DNA from 2 places in the Atlantibacter sp. genome. Region 1 is predicted to be linked to the other one. Evidence: predicted binding sites of a transcription regulator. Region 1 holds the regulator's gene; the other holds the start of a gene.
What was found. The regulator sigma-54, encoded in region 1, starts transcription at its own class of promoters, with help from an activator protein. The targets are predictions, from matches to a motif close to GTTGGCACANNTTTCGCTNT.
Positions count from the first base shown of each region.

Region 2: the regulator sigma-54 is predicted to act here: its motif matches at 3,835-3,854, upstream of hypA (hydrogenase maturation nickel metallochaperone HypA).

Region 1 is NZ_DAMBQK010000017.1:7,675-15,441, forward strand. Features, by position in the region: gene kdsC (3-deoxy-manno-octulosonate-8-phosphatase KdsC) at 1-40, shown strand, start outside; gene lptC (LPS export ABC transporter periplasmic protein LptC) at 37-612, shown strand; gene lptA (lipopolysaccharide ABC transporter substrate-binding protein LptA) at 581-1,141, shown strand; gene lptB (LPS export ABC transporter ATP-binding protein) at 1,148-1,873, shown strand; gene rpoN (RNA polymerase factor sigma-54) at 2,040-3,473, shown strand; gene hpf (ribosome hibernation promoting factor) at 3,496-3,783, shown strand; gene ptsN (PTS IIA-like nitrogen regulatory protein PtsN) at 3,867-4,346, shown strand; gene rapZ (RNase adapter RapZ) at 4,407-5,261, shown strand; gene npr (PTS phosphocarrier protein NPr) at 5,258-5,530, shown strand; gene mtgA (monofunctional biosynthetic peptidoglycan transglycosylase) at 5,544-6,272, opposite strand; gene elbB (isoprenoid biosynthesis glyoxalase ElbB) at 6,269-6,922, opposite strand; gene arcB (aerobic respiration two-component sensor histidine kinase ArcB) at 7,151-7,767, opposite strand, start outside.
Region 2 is NZ_DAMBQK010000003.1:46,813-54,579, forward strand. Features, by position in the region: gene hypE (hydrogenase expression/formation protein HypE) at 182-1,192, opposite strand; gene hypD (hydrogenase formation protein HypD) at 1,189-2,310, opposite strand; gene RT120_RS04180 (HypC/HybG/HupF family hydrogenase formation chaperone) at 2,310-2,588, opposite strand; gene hypB (hydrogenase nickel incorporation protein HypB) at 2,579-3,451, opposite strand; gene hypA (hydrogenase maturation nickel metallochaperone HypA) at 3,455-3,805, opposite strand; gene RT120_RS04195 (helix-turn-helix domain-containing protein) at 4,042-4,647, opposite strand; gene RT120_RS04200 (helix-turn-helix domain-containing protein) at 4,757-5,419, opposite strand; gene RT120_RS04205 (fimbrial protein) at 5,775-6,302, shown strand; gene RT120_RS04210 (molecular chaperone) at 6,358-7,035, shown strand; gene RT120_RS04215 (fimbria/pilus outer membrane usher protein) at 7,065-7,767, shown strand, end outside.

The sequences.
Region 1 (7,767 bases):
GCAGGGCAAGCTGGAAGACGCCAAAGGGCAATCGATATGAGTAAAACCAGACGTTGGGTTATCATTCTGCTCGCGCTGGTCGCGCTGGTTTTGATCGGTATTAATCTGACCAGCCAGGATGACGCGACGCAGGTCGTTAATAATAACAACGAGCCGACTTACCAAAGCGAGCAATCCAACACGCTGGTTTATAGTCCTGAAGGGGCGCTGAATTACCAGCTGGAAGCGCAACACGTTGAATACTTTTCTGATAGTGGCGTGTCGTGGTTTACGAAACCTGTCATGATCATGCTGGATGCCAACAAAGTTCCTACCTGGTCAATCAAGTCAGATAAAGCCAAACTGACTAATGACAGGATGCTGTATCTGTATGGCAATGTCGTTGTTGACGCGCTGACCCCTGAAGCGCAATTACGCAAAATTACTACCGATAACGCGCAGATCAATCTGCTGACGCAGGATGTGGCGTCAGACGATCTGGTGACGTTATACGGCACCAGCTTTAACTCCAGCGGCCTGAAAATGCGCGGAAACTTACGCAGCAAAACTGCCGAGCTGATTGAAAAGGTTAGAACGTCCTATGAAATTCCAAATAAACAAACTCAGCCTTAACCTTGCCTTATCCGGTGCGTTGCTGGCGGCGGCTTTTCCAGCGCTGGCGTTGACCGGTGACACCGATCAGCCGATTCATATCGAATCCGATCAACAGTCGCTGGATATGCAGGGCAACATCGTGACCTTCACCGGTAACGTCGTGGTGACCCAGGGCACGATCAAAATCAATGCCGACAAAGTGGTTGTCACCCGTCCGGGCGGCGAGAGCGGCAAAGAGGTGATCGACGGCTACGGTAAACCCGCCACCTTTTTCCAGATGCAGGACAACGGCAAACCGGTGAAAGGCCGTGCCGATACCATGCATTATGAACTGCAAAATGACTTTGTGACCCTGACCGGCAATGCCTTCCTTGAGCAGTTGGACAGCAACATCAAGGGCGACAAAATCACCTACCTGGTCAAAGAGCAGAAGATGCAGGCGTTTAGCGATAAGGGCAAACGCGTGACGACCGTGCTGGTGCCGTCGCAGTTGCAGGACAAGAACAAACCCGCCGCCAATGCGCCAGCGCCCAACAAGAGTAACTAATTTTTTATGGCAACATTAACAGCGAAAAACCTCGCCAAAGCCTATAAAGGCCGCCGCGTCGTCGAGGATGTCAGCCTGACGGTGAATTCAGGTGAAATTGTGGGTCTGCTCGGCCCGAACGGTGCGGGCAAGACCACGACGTTCTATATGGTGGTGGGAATTGTCCCGCGCGATGCCGGGAATATCATCATTGATGATGAAGACATCAGCCTGCTGCCTTTGCATGCCCGCGCCCGTCGCGGTATTGGTTACCTCCCGCAGGAAGCGTCGATTTTTCGCCGCCTGAGCGTTTATGACAACCTGATGGCGGTGTTGCAGATCCGTGACGATCTCACCAACGAACAGCGTGAAGACCGCGCCGTCGAGTTGATGGAAGAGTTCCACATCGACCACTTGCGTAATAGCCTCGGTCAGTCGCTGTCCGGCGGTGAACGTCGCCGCGTTGAAATTGCCCGCGCGCTGGCGGCGAATCCCAAATTTATTCTGCTTGATGAGCCGTTTGCTGGGGTAGATCCCATCTCGGTAATTGATATTAAACGTATTATTGAGCACCTGCGCGACAGCGGCCTCGGCGTACTGATCACCGACCACAACGTCCGCGAAACGCTGGCGGTCTGCGAGCGCGCTTATATCGTGAGCCAGGGCAACCTGATTGCGCACGGTACGCCTGACCAAATCCTGCAAGACGAACAGGTTAAACGTGTGTATCTTGGGGAAGAGTTCAGACTCTGATACGGTAGAGCAAATCACAGAGGGTTGAAGCTCCCTGACGAAGCTTCAGAATCTGCCTGTGCAGGTATAATTGACGTAAGTACCCCTTGCCGCTTCCCTGCATCGGCTTTCGATGCCAGAGAGGTTGTACAGTTAGGGTATAAACCTGAGGAATGTTGCTCTGAATATGAAGCAAGGTTTGCAACTGAGGCTAAGCCAACAGCTTGCCATGACGCCGCAACTGCAACAGGCGATCCGCTTGTTGCAGCTGTCTACGTTAGAACTCCAGCAGGAGCTGCAACAGGCGCTGGACAGCAATCCGTTGCTGGAGCAAACCGACTCTCATGATGAGATAGACACTCAGGAAGCCCGTGATACTGAAACGCTGGACACCGCCGACGCACTTGAACAGAAAGAGATGCCGGACGAACTGCCGTTAGACGCCAGTTGGGACGAAATCTACACCGCCGGCACACCTTCGGGTAACGGGGTGGATTATCAGGATGACGAACTGCCCATCTATCAGGGCGAAACCACCCAGTCACTCCAGGATTACCTGATGTGGCAGGTTGAACTGACCCCCTTTTCCGATACCGACCGCGCGATTGCCACGTCTATCGTCGATGCCGTGGACGACACCGGCTATCTCACCGTGTCGCTGGAAGATATTCTGGAAAGCGTCGGGGATGACGAAACGGATATTGAAGAAGTCGAAGCCGTACTGAAGCGCATCCAGCGTTTTGATCCTGTCGGCGTCGCCGCGCGGGATTTGCGAGATTGCTTGTTGATCCAGCTTTCGCAATATGCCAAAGACACCCCCTGGCTGGAAGAGTCACGGCTGATCGTCAGCGAATATCTCGATCTGCTGGCGAATCACGATTTCCGCACGCTAATGCGCGTGACGCGGCTCAAAGAAGACATCCTCAAAGAAGCGGTCAATTTTATCCAGTCCCTCGATCCCAGGCCGGGCCAGTCGATTCAAACCAGCGAGCCGGAATATGTCATCCCGGATGTGCTGGTGCGCAAACACAACGGCGTCTGGACGGTAGAACTCAATGCCGACAGTATTCCGCGTTTAAAGATCAATCAGCATTATGCCTCGATGGGCAGTAGCGCCCGCAACGACGCCGATGGCCAGTTTATCCGCAGCAACCTTCAGGAAGCACGCTGGTTGATTAAGAGCCTGGAAAGCCGCAACGACACCCTGTTACGTGTTAGCCGCTGCATTGTAGAACAGCAGCAGGCGTTTTTTGAACAGGGTGAAGAGCATATGAAACCGATGGTGCTGGCAGATATCGCCCAGGCCGTCGAAATGCACGAATCGACGATTTCGCGCGTCACGACCCAAAAATATTTGCATAGCCCGCGCGGCATTTTTGAACTGAAGTATTTCTTCTCCAGCCATGTGAATACTGAAGGCGGCGGCGAAGCCTCCTCCACCGCTATTCGGGCTCTGGTGAAGAAATTAATCGCCGGCGAGAATCCGGCAAAACCCCTGAGCGACAGTAAACTGACCTCCATGCTGTCTGAACAAGGTATCATGGTGGCACGCCGTACCGTCGCCAAATATCGAGAGTCTCTGTCCATTCCGCCGTCAAACCAGCGTAAACAACTGGTCTGACATAACCGATAAGGAAGACACTATGCAGCTCAACATCACAGGACATAACGTCGAAATCACTGAATCTTTGCGCGAGTTTTTGAACACGAAGTTCGCCAAGCTGGAGCAGTATTTTGAAAGGATAAACCAGGTCTATATTGTGCTGAAAGTGGAGAAGGTCACTCACATTTCGGATGCGACTCTGCATGTGAACGGTGGGGAGATTCATGCCAGTGCGGAAGGGCAAGACATGTATGCAGCCATCGACGGGCTTATTGATAAACTGGCGCGTCAATTGACTAAACATAAAGATAAACTAAAACAACATTAAGAGTCCGGGCGTTTACCTGGTGTTTCAACGGCTCGTGGTCACTGACGACGAGCCGTTGGCATTGAGAATGCTTAGGTGAAAATATGATGACTTATGATTTGAGCAGTGTCCTTAACCAGGAATGTACCCGCAGCGGTGTTCACTGCCAGAGCAAAAAACGCGCTCTGGAAATCGTCAGCGAACTGGCCGCAAAACAGTTAAGCCTGCCGCCACAAGTGGTATTTGAAGCGATCCTGACCCGCGAACGTATGGGCAGTACCGGTATCGGCAACGGCATTGCCATTCCACACGGCAAACTGGAAGAAGATACCTTGCGCGCCGTAGGCGTGTTTGTGCAGCTTGAGACGCCTATCGCATTCGATGCCATTGATAACCAACCCGTAGACCTGCTGTTTGCCTTACTGGTCCCGGCAGATCAAACTAAAACGCATTTGCATACCCTGTCATTAGTGGCGAAGCGTCTGGCGGACAAAACGATTTGCCGCCGCCTGCGTGCCGCGCAAAGCGACGAAGAGCTGTATCAGATCATTACTGAAGGCAGCAATGAAAACCAAAGTGAATAATTGGGTGGAGGAAGTCACCCTGGCTGTACCGAAGCAGCCCGCCGTGTGGGAGAAATCGAGATGGTATTGATGATTGTCAGCGGACGCTCAGGCTCAGGAAAGTCCGTGGCGTTGCGTGCGCTGGAAGATATGGGGTTCTATTGCGTAGACAACCTGCCGGTTGTGCTCTTACCCGATCTTGCCCGGACGCTTTCGGATAATCATATTTCCGCCGCTGTCAGCATTGACGTTCGCAACATGCCGGAATCACCGGAAATTTTCGAACAGGCGATGAACAACCTGCCGGATACCTTCTCGCCGCAGTTGCTGTTTCTCGATGCCGATCGCAATACGCTGATCCGCCGTTACAGCGATACCCGTCGCCTGCATCCTCTTTCCAGCAAGAATCTCTCACTGGAAAGCGCTATCGACAAAGAAAGCGATCTGCTGGAGCCGCTGCGTTCCCGCGCTGATTTGATCGTCGATACTTCTGAGATGTCTGTCCACGAACTGGCGGAAATGCTGCGTACCCGCCTGTTGGGTAAACGCGAGCGTGAACTGACCATGGTGTTCGAATCCTTTGGCTTTAAACACGGCATCCCTATCGATGCGGATTACGTGTTTGACGTGCGCTTTTTGCCTAACCCGCACTGGGACCCGAAACTCCGTCCGATGACCGGTCTGGATAAACCGGTCGCGGCGTTTTTAGACCGCCACACCGAGGTGCATAACTTTATCTACCAGACGCGCAGCTATCTTGAGTTGTGGCTGCCGATGCTGGAAACCAACAACCGTAGCTACTTAACGGTGGCCATTGGCTGTACTGGCGGCAAACACCGCTCTGTGTACATTGCCGAGCAACTGGCTGATTACTTCCGCTCGCGCGGCAAAAACGTCCAGTCCCGCCATCGCACGCTGGAAAAACGTAAAACATGACCGTCAAACAAACCGTTGAAATCACCAATAAGCTGGGCATGCATGCACGCCCGGCAATGAAGCTTTTCGAATTAGTGCAAAGCTTTGATGCGGAAGTGTTATTACGAAACGAGGCGGGCACCGAAGCGGAAGCCAGCAGCGTTATCGGCCTGTTGATGCTGGATTCCGCCCAGGGCGGTCATATTGAAATCGAAGCCAATGGCCCGCAGGAAGTCGAAGCGCTGGCAGCGGTAATTGCGTTGTTTAACGCGGGTTTCGACGAAGACTAACCTTCCGGCGCGCTCAATCAAGCTTGTGCTGCGCCATAAACGACTCCCCACCAAGCTGCTGCATTTGACGCAGGATCCAGGCCTGCCGCGAACGCACGTAGCCTGACGGCGCATCCGCTTTAAAACGCAGCGGGTTTGGCAGCACAGCGGCCAGCAATGCGGCCTGCGAAGCGCTAAGCCTGCTGGCTGGCTTATTAAAATAGTGCTGCGCGGCGGCTTCCACGCCAAAGATCCCGTTGCCAAATTCGGCGACGTTAAGGTATACCGTCAGGATCCGCCGCTTGCTCCATACCGTCTCGATCCCCACGGTTAAACCGGCTTCCAGCCCCTTGCGCAGCCAGCTTCTGCCGTCCCACAGAAACATATTTTTTGCCGTTTGCTGAGACAGCGTCGACGCGCCGCGAATGCGGGTTTCATTGCGCTCATTATGGGCGACAGCTTTCTGGATCGCCGCCATATCAAACCCCCAGTGCTCCTGGAATTTTTGATCCTCAGCCGCGATAACCGCGAGGCCCATCCACGGCGAGATCTCATCCATACCGACCCAGTCAGAGTGCGCCACATAGCCGAAATCACCGTGCAGCCAGGCGGAAAGCTGCCGCTCAATCATCACGGCGGAAAAAGGCACCGGCAGCATGCTGAACATCAGGATCCCGGCAATCCACAAGCCAAAAACCCCTAACAGTAACCGGACAATCCACCGTTTTAGCGTACCGACGATCGGCAAGCGGCCCCGCGTCATTCGCACAGATCCAGCACCCTGACGACCAGTTTCTCAATGCCGTCTGCCGCTTCATCAATACGTTTGGCCAGCATATAAGCCGGGGTGGTCACCAGCTTGTTCTCTTCGTCGACCACGATATCTTCAACCGGGCATGGCACATGTTCGCCGCCCATTTCTTCAATAACTTCGGCGGTATCGATATCGGTGCCGATAGTCAGGCGCAGCGGCGCGGGGATCAGTTTTGGCAGCATCGCGGGGGCGATACACAGAAACCCCAGCGGTTTACCCGCCGCGTGCATCGCCTGTACCAGGCGCTTTAATTCAGGATCGACGGCGCATTCACTGCCCTGGCTGGCGAAGTTGCTGAGGTTTTTCGCCGCACCAAAGCCGCCGGGTACGATCAGCGCATCCAGTTCACGGGCATTGGCCGCGCTAAGGGGTTTGATCGCGCCACGGGCAATACGCGCTGCTTCGATCAGCACATTGCGGCTTTCCGCCATAGGATCCCCGGTCAAATGGTTGATCACATCGGCCTGGGGTTTATCCGGTGCGAAGCAACAAGCCTGCGCGCCCTGCCGTGCCAACGCCAGTAAAGTGATCACCGCTTCATGGATTTCAGCGCCGTCATAAACGCCACATCCTGCCAGCACCACGCCTACTTTTTTCATCGCGATTTTCCTTTCTTCCGACATCCCGAAGCAGATTAATTACGCTTATAAAACGCTATGCTTCACACATTTAACTGATTCACGTAACAATAAATTTAAGTTTTGCTATCTTAATGCACGTGCAGTTTCATCTACCCGGCCATGTTACCCGACTAACACAACACCATTAACATGGCCTCGATTTCCCTGGTGTTGGCGCAGTATTCGCGCACCCCGGTATAGCCGGGGTCATTTTTTTGGAGCGCTCGCTACCCACGCTTTCAACACCGCCACGTCGTTTTGCCACTCCTGTTTCAGCTCTTCGATCCATTCGCCGACGTTATCCCACCATGCCGGAAGATCCGGAGACTGGATCTGCTGCGCGACCTGCTGGAGATGGCGTAAACCGATCGATCCTGCCGCGCCTTTGATCTTATGGCCTTCCTCGACGATCCCTTTTTGATCCCGGGCGGTCAGATTGGAATCCAGGACGCTCAGGTAGCCCGGCATCATTTTCTCAAACACGGCAAGACCGTCTGTGATCAGTTTCGGCCCAACCAGTTCCATGTACTGCTCCAGCATTGCGACATCCAGCAATGCGTTCTGTTTGCTGTGTTGTTCGAGTGACACGATCCTCTCCTCATGGTTAGAACGGGAATCCCAGAACTTCTTGATCATGGCGGTAAGCGCCGGGACAGATAGCGGTTTACTGAGCACGTCATCCATGCCCGCCGCCAAATATTCACCTTTGTCTTTCAAAACGTTGGCCGTTAACGCCACCAGCGGTGGCAGTTCACTGGCGTCAAACTGGCTGGTCAGTTTGCGGGAAATGTCCAGCCCGGTCATGTCCGGAAGCTGGATATCCA
Region 2 (7,767 bases), on a different contig from region 1:
AGGATAGCCTCGTTGGTTAATTGAAAAATGACCTTCGGGGCTTTCTTCTTTCTGCCTCACAACAACACCTCACTACCCTGCATTAATGAGGCAAAAAGCCTCAAGCGCCGGCGCCATCTTACGCCCGCACTTTTTCCGCTCTACAAAACAGACTGTCCACAAAGAGAGATTCCGCGATTGATTAACAAATTCGCGGCAAAGGTTCAGAAAACGGCAGCTCCAGCGTCCGCTTGACGCCATACAGCCCGGTGAGCCGTACGCCTTTGCGCTCGACTACTTCGCCAATCAGCGTGGCGTCACGTCCCAGCGGATGCTGGCGCAGCACCTCGATAATCGCCGGGGCGGCGTCGCGTTCAACGGCTATGACCAGTTTGCCTTCGTTAGCGAAATTCACTGCCTCGAGTCCCAGCAACTCGCAGAGTCCCCGAACAGCCTGTTTGACCGGCAAATCGCGTTCGTTAAGTTCGATGCCGCAACCGCTGCTGGCGGCGAATTCATGCGCCACGGCGTTCACGCCGCCGCGCGTGGCATCGCGCATCGCCTTAATCCCCGGCAGGTGGCGAATGGCCTGAATCAGCGGCGTCAGCACCGCGCAGTCGCTCTCCAGCGCGCCGTCGATCCCCAGTTGCTCACGCAAATTGAGAATGGTTGCGCCATGATCCCCTAAAGTACCGGTGACGATCAGCATATCTCCGGCACGGATAGTTTGCGCCGCCCAGTGAATGTCCTGCGGAATTGCGCCAATGCCCGCCGTGTTGATAAATAATTTATCCGCCGCGCCGCGCGGCACCACTTTGGTGTCGCCGGTGACGATGGTCATCCCTTCAGCGTGAGCGGTGGCCGCCATGCTGTTGACCACCTGCTCCAGCATCTCCATCGACAGGCCTTCTTCAAGGATAAATCCGCACGAGAGCCAGCGCGGAATGGCTCCGCTGACCGCAACGTCGTTCGCCGTGCCGCACACTGCCAGCTTGCCGATGTTGCCGCCGGGAAAGAACAGCGGATCGATAACGTAGCTGTCGGTAGAAAACGCCAGCCTGTCGCCTCGTGCGGTGAGTTCCGCCAGCGGGATCCGCGCCTGGTCTTCCTGAATGCTGAGTAAAGGATTAGAAAACGCCTGCATAAACAGTTGGTTGATTAACTGCTGCATCGCCTGACCGCCGTTGCCGTGGGCAAGGGTAACGCTCTTCATACTTCACACTCCGTGGAACGATATTGATACCAGGCGGCGCAAGCGCCTTCCGATGACACCATCAGGGCACCAAAGGCATTTTGCGGGTTGCAGTGCTCGCCAAACAGCGGGCACTGGGCGGGTTTGCAGCGCCCGGTCAGCACATCGCCACAGCGGGCGCGCGGATCGTCGTACACCTGCTGCGGTGTAAGCTGAAAGTGCCGCTCGGCGTCGAAATGGGCATAGCGGGCGGTGAGCCGCACGCCGGAATCCTCAATCACGCCCAGCCCGCGCCATTCGCTATCGCCCTGTACGCAAAATACCTCATCAATGGCCTGTTGCGCCGCCAGGCTACCAGCATCCGGCACCACGCGTTTGTACTGGTTTTCCACCAGGCTGTGCCGGGCGATTTTTTGCTCCACCAGCATCAACACGCCCTGTAGCAAATCAATAGGTTCAAACCCCGCGACCACCAGCGGGCGCTGGAATTCATCGGCGATAAAATGATACGCCGCCGTGCCAATCACCATGCTGACGTGCCCCGGCGCGAGGAACGAATCGATACCGTTGTCCGGCTGTTCCAGCAGGCTGCGCAAGGTAGGGATCAGGGTGATGTGCTGGCAGAAGAAGAAGAAATTATTCAGATTACGCCGCTTCGCCTGCTGTAGAGTGATGGCGGTAGTGGGCATGGTGGTTTCAAAACCCAACCCGAAGAACACCACTTTGCGATCCGGGTTAGCTTCGGCCAGTTTTAAGGCATCCAGCGGGGAGTAGATAATCCGCACGTCCGCACCGCGCGCTTTGGCATCCATCAGCGAGCCGTTTTTACCCGGTACGCGCATGGCGTCGCCAAAGGTACAGAAAATCACGTCAGGATGGCTGGCGATCTCCAGACAGCTATCAATACGCCCCATCGGCAGTACGCACACCGGGCAGCCGGGGCCGTGGATAAACTCGATATTGTCCGGCAGCAGTTGATCGAGGCCGAACTTGAAGATGGCGTGAGTGTGGCCACCGCACACTTCCATAATCCGCAGCGGGCGCTGTGCGTCATAGGGTAACAACGGGGCACGGGCTTTTAATACTTCAATCAGCGCCATCACACGCTCGGGATCGCGGTACTCATCGACATAACGCATCAGCGATGCTCCTCCGGGAACAACAACACGCCCACGTCGGGCTCGACTTCATACATATTGTGCAGCGCTTCCAGGGTTTCCCTGGCTTCCTGCTCGTCAATCACGCTCATGGCAAAGCCAACATGGACTAATACCCACTGGCCGACACGTGAATTGCCGTGTTCATCGTGGGTGCCCACCAGGGTTAAATCCACGTCACGCCTGGCGCCGCTCACGTCAATCAGCCCACTGTTACCGGGGCCGATTTCTCGGATCTGGCCGGGGATGCCTATGCACATCGTTGCGCCTCCAGCCAGGCGAGCCAGGCATCCATGCCCTCACCCGTGGTGGCGGAAACCAGCATGATTTCGATATCCGGATTCACCGCCCGGGCGCTGGCGAGGCAGGCATCGAGATCGAAGGTGAGATACGGCAGTAAATCGACTTTGTTCAGCAACATGACCGAGGCGGCAGCGAACATATGCGGATATTTAAGCGGCTTGTCTTCCCCTTCGGTCACCGACAGCACCGCGACTTTATGGCGCTCGCCCAGGTCGAAGCTGGCCGGGCACACCAGGTTGCCGACGTTTTCGATAAACAGGATGCCGTTATTATCCAGCGGCAGGCGCTGCATGGCGTCATGGATCATTTGCGCATCAAGGTGGCAACCTTTACCCGTATTCACCTGAATCGCTGGCGTGCCGGTAGCGCGGATGCGCTCGGCGTCATTCACGGTTTGCTGGTCGCCTTCGATAACCGCGCATGGCACCGTGCCATGCAGGCGTTTCAGGGTTTCAGTCAGTAAGGTGGTTTTACCGGAGCCGGGACTGGACACCAGGTTCAGCACCAGTTGCTCGCGGGCCGCGAAACGGGCGCGGTTGCGAATGGCAAGCTGGTTGTTTTTATCCAGCACGTCGATTTCGATTTCCAGCATCCGCCGCTGGCTCATGCCCGGTGCGTGGGTACCGGCTTCGCCGTGGCCGTAATGCAGATCGCCCTGCCCGCTTTCGCTGGGGCTGAAATCCTGGGTACGGATAGCGTTGATGTGCATCTTAGGACGCGCAGCCGGTGCAAAAGGCGCGCTGCGAAAGGCGGAGTGCGGGTTGCGCTCGTCACCTTCAATATAAAGGTTGCCTTCGGCGCAACCGCATGTGGTACACATAATTTACTCCTGAGCGATTTCCATTCGTTTTATCTGCAAACCTTCGTCGGCAACGATGTTTAATTGATCGCAGCCGCAATGCGGGCATTGCCGCACGCGCTGGGACAGCAGCGTGACGTATTGCTGGCATTCAGGGCACCAACACTCGGCATCTTGCTGCTCAATGTGCAGTTCGCAGCCTTCTGCCAGGCTATCCCGGCAGATAAGATCAAAACAAAACTCCAGCGCGCTGCGCTCTACGCACGAGAACGCGCCGATTTTTAACCACACCGCCGTGACTTTACGGGCATTGTGCCGGACGGCTTGCTGTTCGATTAATTCCAGGGCCCGCTGGCAAAGCGTGAGTTCATGCATAGCGCCTCCTTATTATTTCCGACACAGATAAAGCAATAACTGCGCCAGAAGCAGAGGAGGCGTAAAGCGAATTCCCGTTACCGTGGCGCGGGTATTTTATTACCCGCCATCAGCGCGTTGCTTTGTCCAGGTTCAAAGATCATGGCATTCACGCAGGGTATCGATCACAAGGAGGAATTAATGGCATGTCGGCAGGTGTCGACAAAAATGCCGAAACCCGGTGAAGATGTAGGGACCTAGAACCCGGCGGGCAGCGAATTAATGACCACCAGCTTTCCCTGTTCAAGCCGGATGTATCCGCCTTTTTTCAGCTCAGCGAGCATTTTCATCACGCTGCTGCGGGACAGGCGGGTGCGATCGAGGATGTACTGATAAGCCGCAGTGCTATTGCGGACCGAGGCAGGCTCTTCCATCAGGCTCATTAACTGATAGCAGACCAGCTCATAGGTCGTCGGCGCGGTGAGGATTTCATTGTAGATAAACAGTTTATTGGTGATATGCAGCATATGTTTCGCCACCCGATCCCAGAGCTGCTTTTCGTCAACCCGCTGCATGATCTGTGTTCGGGCCAGGGTTGCGACTTCGCAGGGTTCTTTAGCCCGCATAATGATGCGAGAGGAAATCGCGCCCATCCACCCCAGCGCCAGCGGTGCGCTCACGGTGCCCATTAAAAGCGAATCGTCGCTGCGTTCCAGCGTCAGCGTGCCCAGCCGGACAAAATGGCACACCGGTTCACCCTTCTGGTGAAACGGTAATTTGCTGCCTTTCGGCCAGGTCATAAAGTCCTCATCCTGAGTCAATTCGTCAAGTAACTGCGCCGCCCAGGGAGAGGGTAATTTCATCAGGGAAACAGGATCATCGCTGTTCATCGCGTTTATTCGCAAACCCGTTATGTCGATGGTTTTAGCATACGCATAATTGCGCAGTCTTACCTGTAGCAGGTTAAAAATTTTAGTACTTCAAGGGTATCCGTTGAGGAATATCCATCAGCACGCCGCGCCGGGTCGTGATATAACCGCCCTTTCTGAGATCGGCTAAGATTTTCATAATGCTACTGCGAGAGAGAAAGGTGCGCGTTTGTATATAGTTTGCCGCCGTAATGCTCAGTCTTATTTCTGTAGATTCCTCCATCAATTCATACAATTGTGAGCGGATAATATCGTAAGAGGAGGGCGCATAAATACGTGTGCAATGTTCGTATATCCGCCCTGCGGTATAAATCAATACCTTCGCGAGGCTCTGCCAGAGATTATGTTCAGCAATAATACGGTTAGCCTCGCATAGCGGAATACTTGCAATAAGAGAGTCTTCCAGCGTTTGCATATGCAAATAATTAGCATCGGCATTTTGGTTACTTAATCCAAAGACATAAGGAGCCGATTCTGAATTCAGCATAAAACAATCACGACTGCGAAAGAGTGCAACGGTTCCTTCCAATAATAGAAAACATTGCCGAGAATGATACGTTTCATAGTTAATAATTTGTTTTGCATTTGTTCTGAAAAGGTTAGCATGTGGCAAAAGGCAGTCAATAAGCTTCTCGATATGAGGTGCCGGTTTATAAGCCAGTGCTTCATACATGTTTGATTGCACTGTGTTTTTAGTCTCAGGCATAGCGTTAACGCCTCCCTCTCACTGTTTAGTATCATATTGCGATGGATCAATTATGAATCACCCCCATATAATTAGTGAATGAATGAATTAGTGTAAAATTACACCAAAACATCACTTGAGATAATAGGTGCATTTATAACAGAATCGACTTGAAAGAAAACGAGCCATGATTGTTTGCAGTAGACGCATTGTATTTATTTACTAATGCCATGCCATAAGGACACAAGTCTATTGTTTCCAGAGACCTTATTTACAGCTGTTACATAGCTTCACCCATATCATAAATCTATAACCGATCTTAATCGGAAGCTCGTTTTACTTTTATAAAAGACATCTATTACAAGGACATAATATTATGAAAAATCTACTGGCTATTACCTTTGCTGCAACGGCGACTTTCGGTATTTCCGCGGCGAATGCGGCAGACGGCACGATTAATTTTATGGGTGAGATCCTCGATCAAGCCTGTACTGTCGATATTGGCGCTGATAACACTATGACCGTTGATATGGGGCGGGTAGCAAAAACCACATTCCAGAATGCTGGCGATGAAGCGGCTCCGACAAAATTTACCATTCGCTTAATTAACTGCCCGGCCTCCGTTAACGCGGCACAGGTTAAGTTTGATGGCGCAAACGATGGCAGTGACAGTTCCCTGCTGGCTATTAGCGGCGGAGGAGCTAGCGCCAGCGGTGTGGCAATTAAACTGATGACGGCGGATAAAGCGCCCCTGGGCTTAAACCAGACCAATGGTTATAACTATGTGTTAAGCAGCACCATGGATAATAACCTGGATTTCTATGCTGCCTATCGCGCTACGCTAGTCGGCGTTGTTCCCGGCGCTGCGAATGCATTAGCTAACTTCACCGTTAACTACAACTAATTATTCTCTATGCTGTAATGGGGGCCAGTCTCTGGCCCCTGTATTGAGGTTTCCAATGAAGATGTTATCTGGCGCATTAGCGGTATTTGTGCTGATGAGCACGGCTGTTTCTGGCGCAAACGCAGGGGTTATTATTGGCGGTACGCGGGTGGTGTATCAGGGAAATAAAAAAGAAGCGTCTTTGAGCGTCAATAATCCCGACAAAGTGGCCTACTTAATTCAGTCCTGGGTTGACACGCCGACGCCGAATGCGGCCAAAGTGCCGTTTATTATTACGCCGCCGCTGTATCGTCTGGATAGCGGGCAGCAGAATGAGATGCGCATTATCAGGTCCGGCAATTTGCCAGAGGATAAAGAGTCTCTATTCTGGCTTAATATCAAGTCTATTCCGTCTGTGGCAAAGCGAGATAATACGATTCAGATAGCCGTTAAGACCCGAATAAAATTAATTTATCGCCCCGAATCACTAACCCAGACACCAGAGGAACAGGCTGAAAAACTCCAGTGGTCGAAAGTGAATAACGCCCTTCAGGTAAATAACCCGACGCCCTATTACATTAATTTTAATGAAATTACCGTCGCGGGTAAGCGATTAGATGACGTCACTTTCGTTGCGCCGCAATCATCAGCGCGCTTTATCCTGCCGTCGGGAGTAAGTTCCAGTACGCTCAATTTCAAAATAATCAATGACTATGGGGGCATTGGCGAGGTGCATAACGCCAGCCTGCGGTAATGAATCAGTGCTCATCGGGTAAAACGCGGATGAAAGTATCCATTATTTATTATGACATTCGACGTAACCTGGTTATGGGTTTAGCCCTGGGTATCGCCTCCTGGTTTGGTGAGGCGTCAGGGCGCGATTATTTCAACCCTGAGCTGTTAGAAATTGATAATCCAGCACTGAAAGGCGTCGATTTATCCGCCTTTGAATCCGGCGGGCAAATGGCTGGCGTTTATTATGTCGACATCCTCCTTAACGGGCAGCGGGTTGATACCCGCGACGTTGAATTTAAAACAGTTAACGAAAATTCAGCCGAGCAGCCCCTGGCACCCTGCTTATCCGTTGCGTTACTGGAAAGCTACGGCGTTAAAACCGCGCTTTTCCCGGAGATGGCAAAGGCGGATGAGTGCGCAACGGTCAATGCCATCCCCCAGGCTTCCAGCGAGTTTGTCTTTTCCCGACAGAAACTTAATTTGAGCATTCCCCAGGCCGCACTTGAGCAGCACGCGCGTGGTTATGTCGCCCCCGAATTGTGGGATGACGGCATTAATGCCGCATTACTGAACTACAGCATGAACGGCGCAAATACCCGATCGCACAACGCCAGCGGTAATAGCGACAGCCAGTACGTTAACCTCAGGCCCGGCATCAATATGGGGCCGTGGCGCCTGCGTAATTACACCACCTGGCGGCGCGATAATCAGAGCGGCAATCAATGGGATAACGTGTATAGCTATGCGCAAC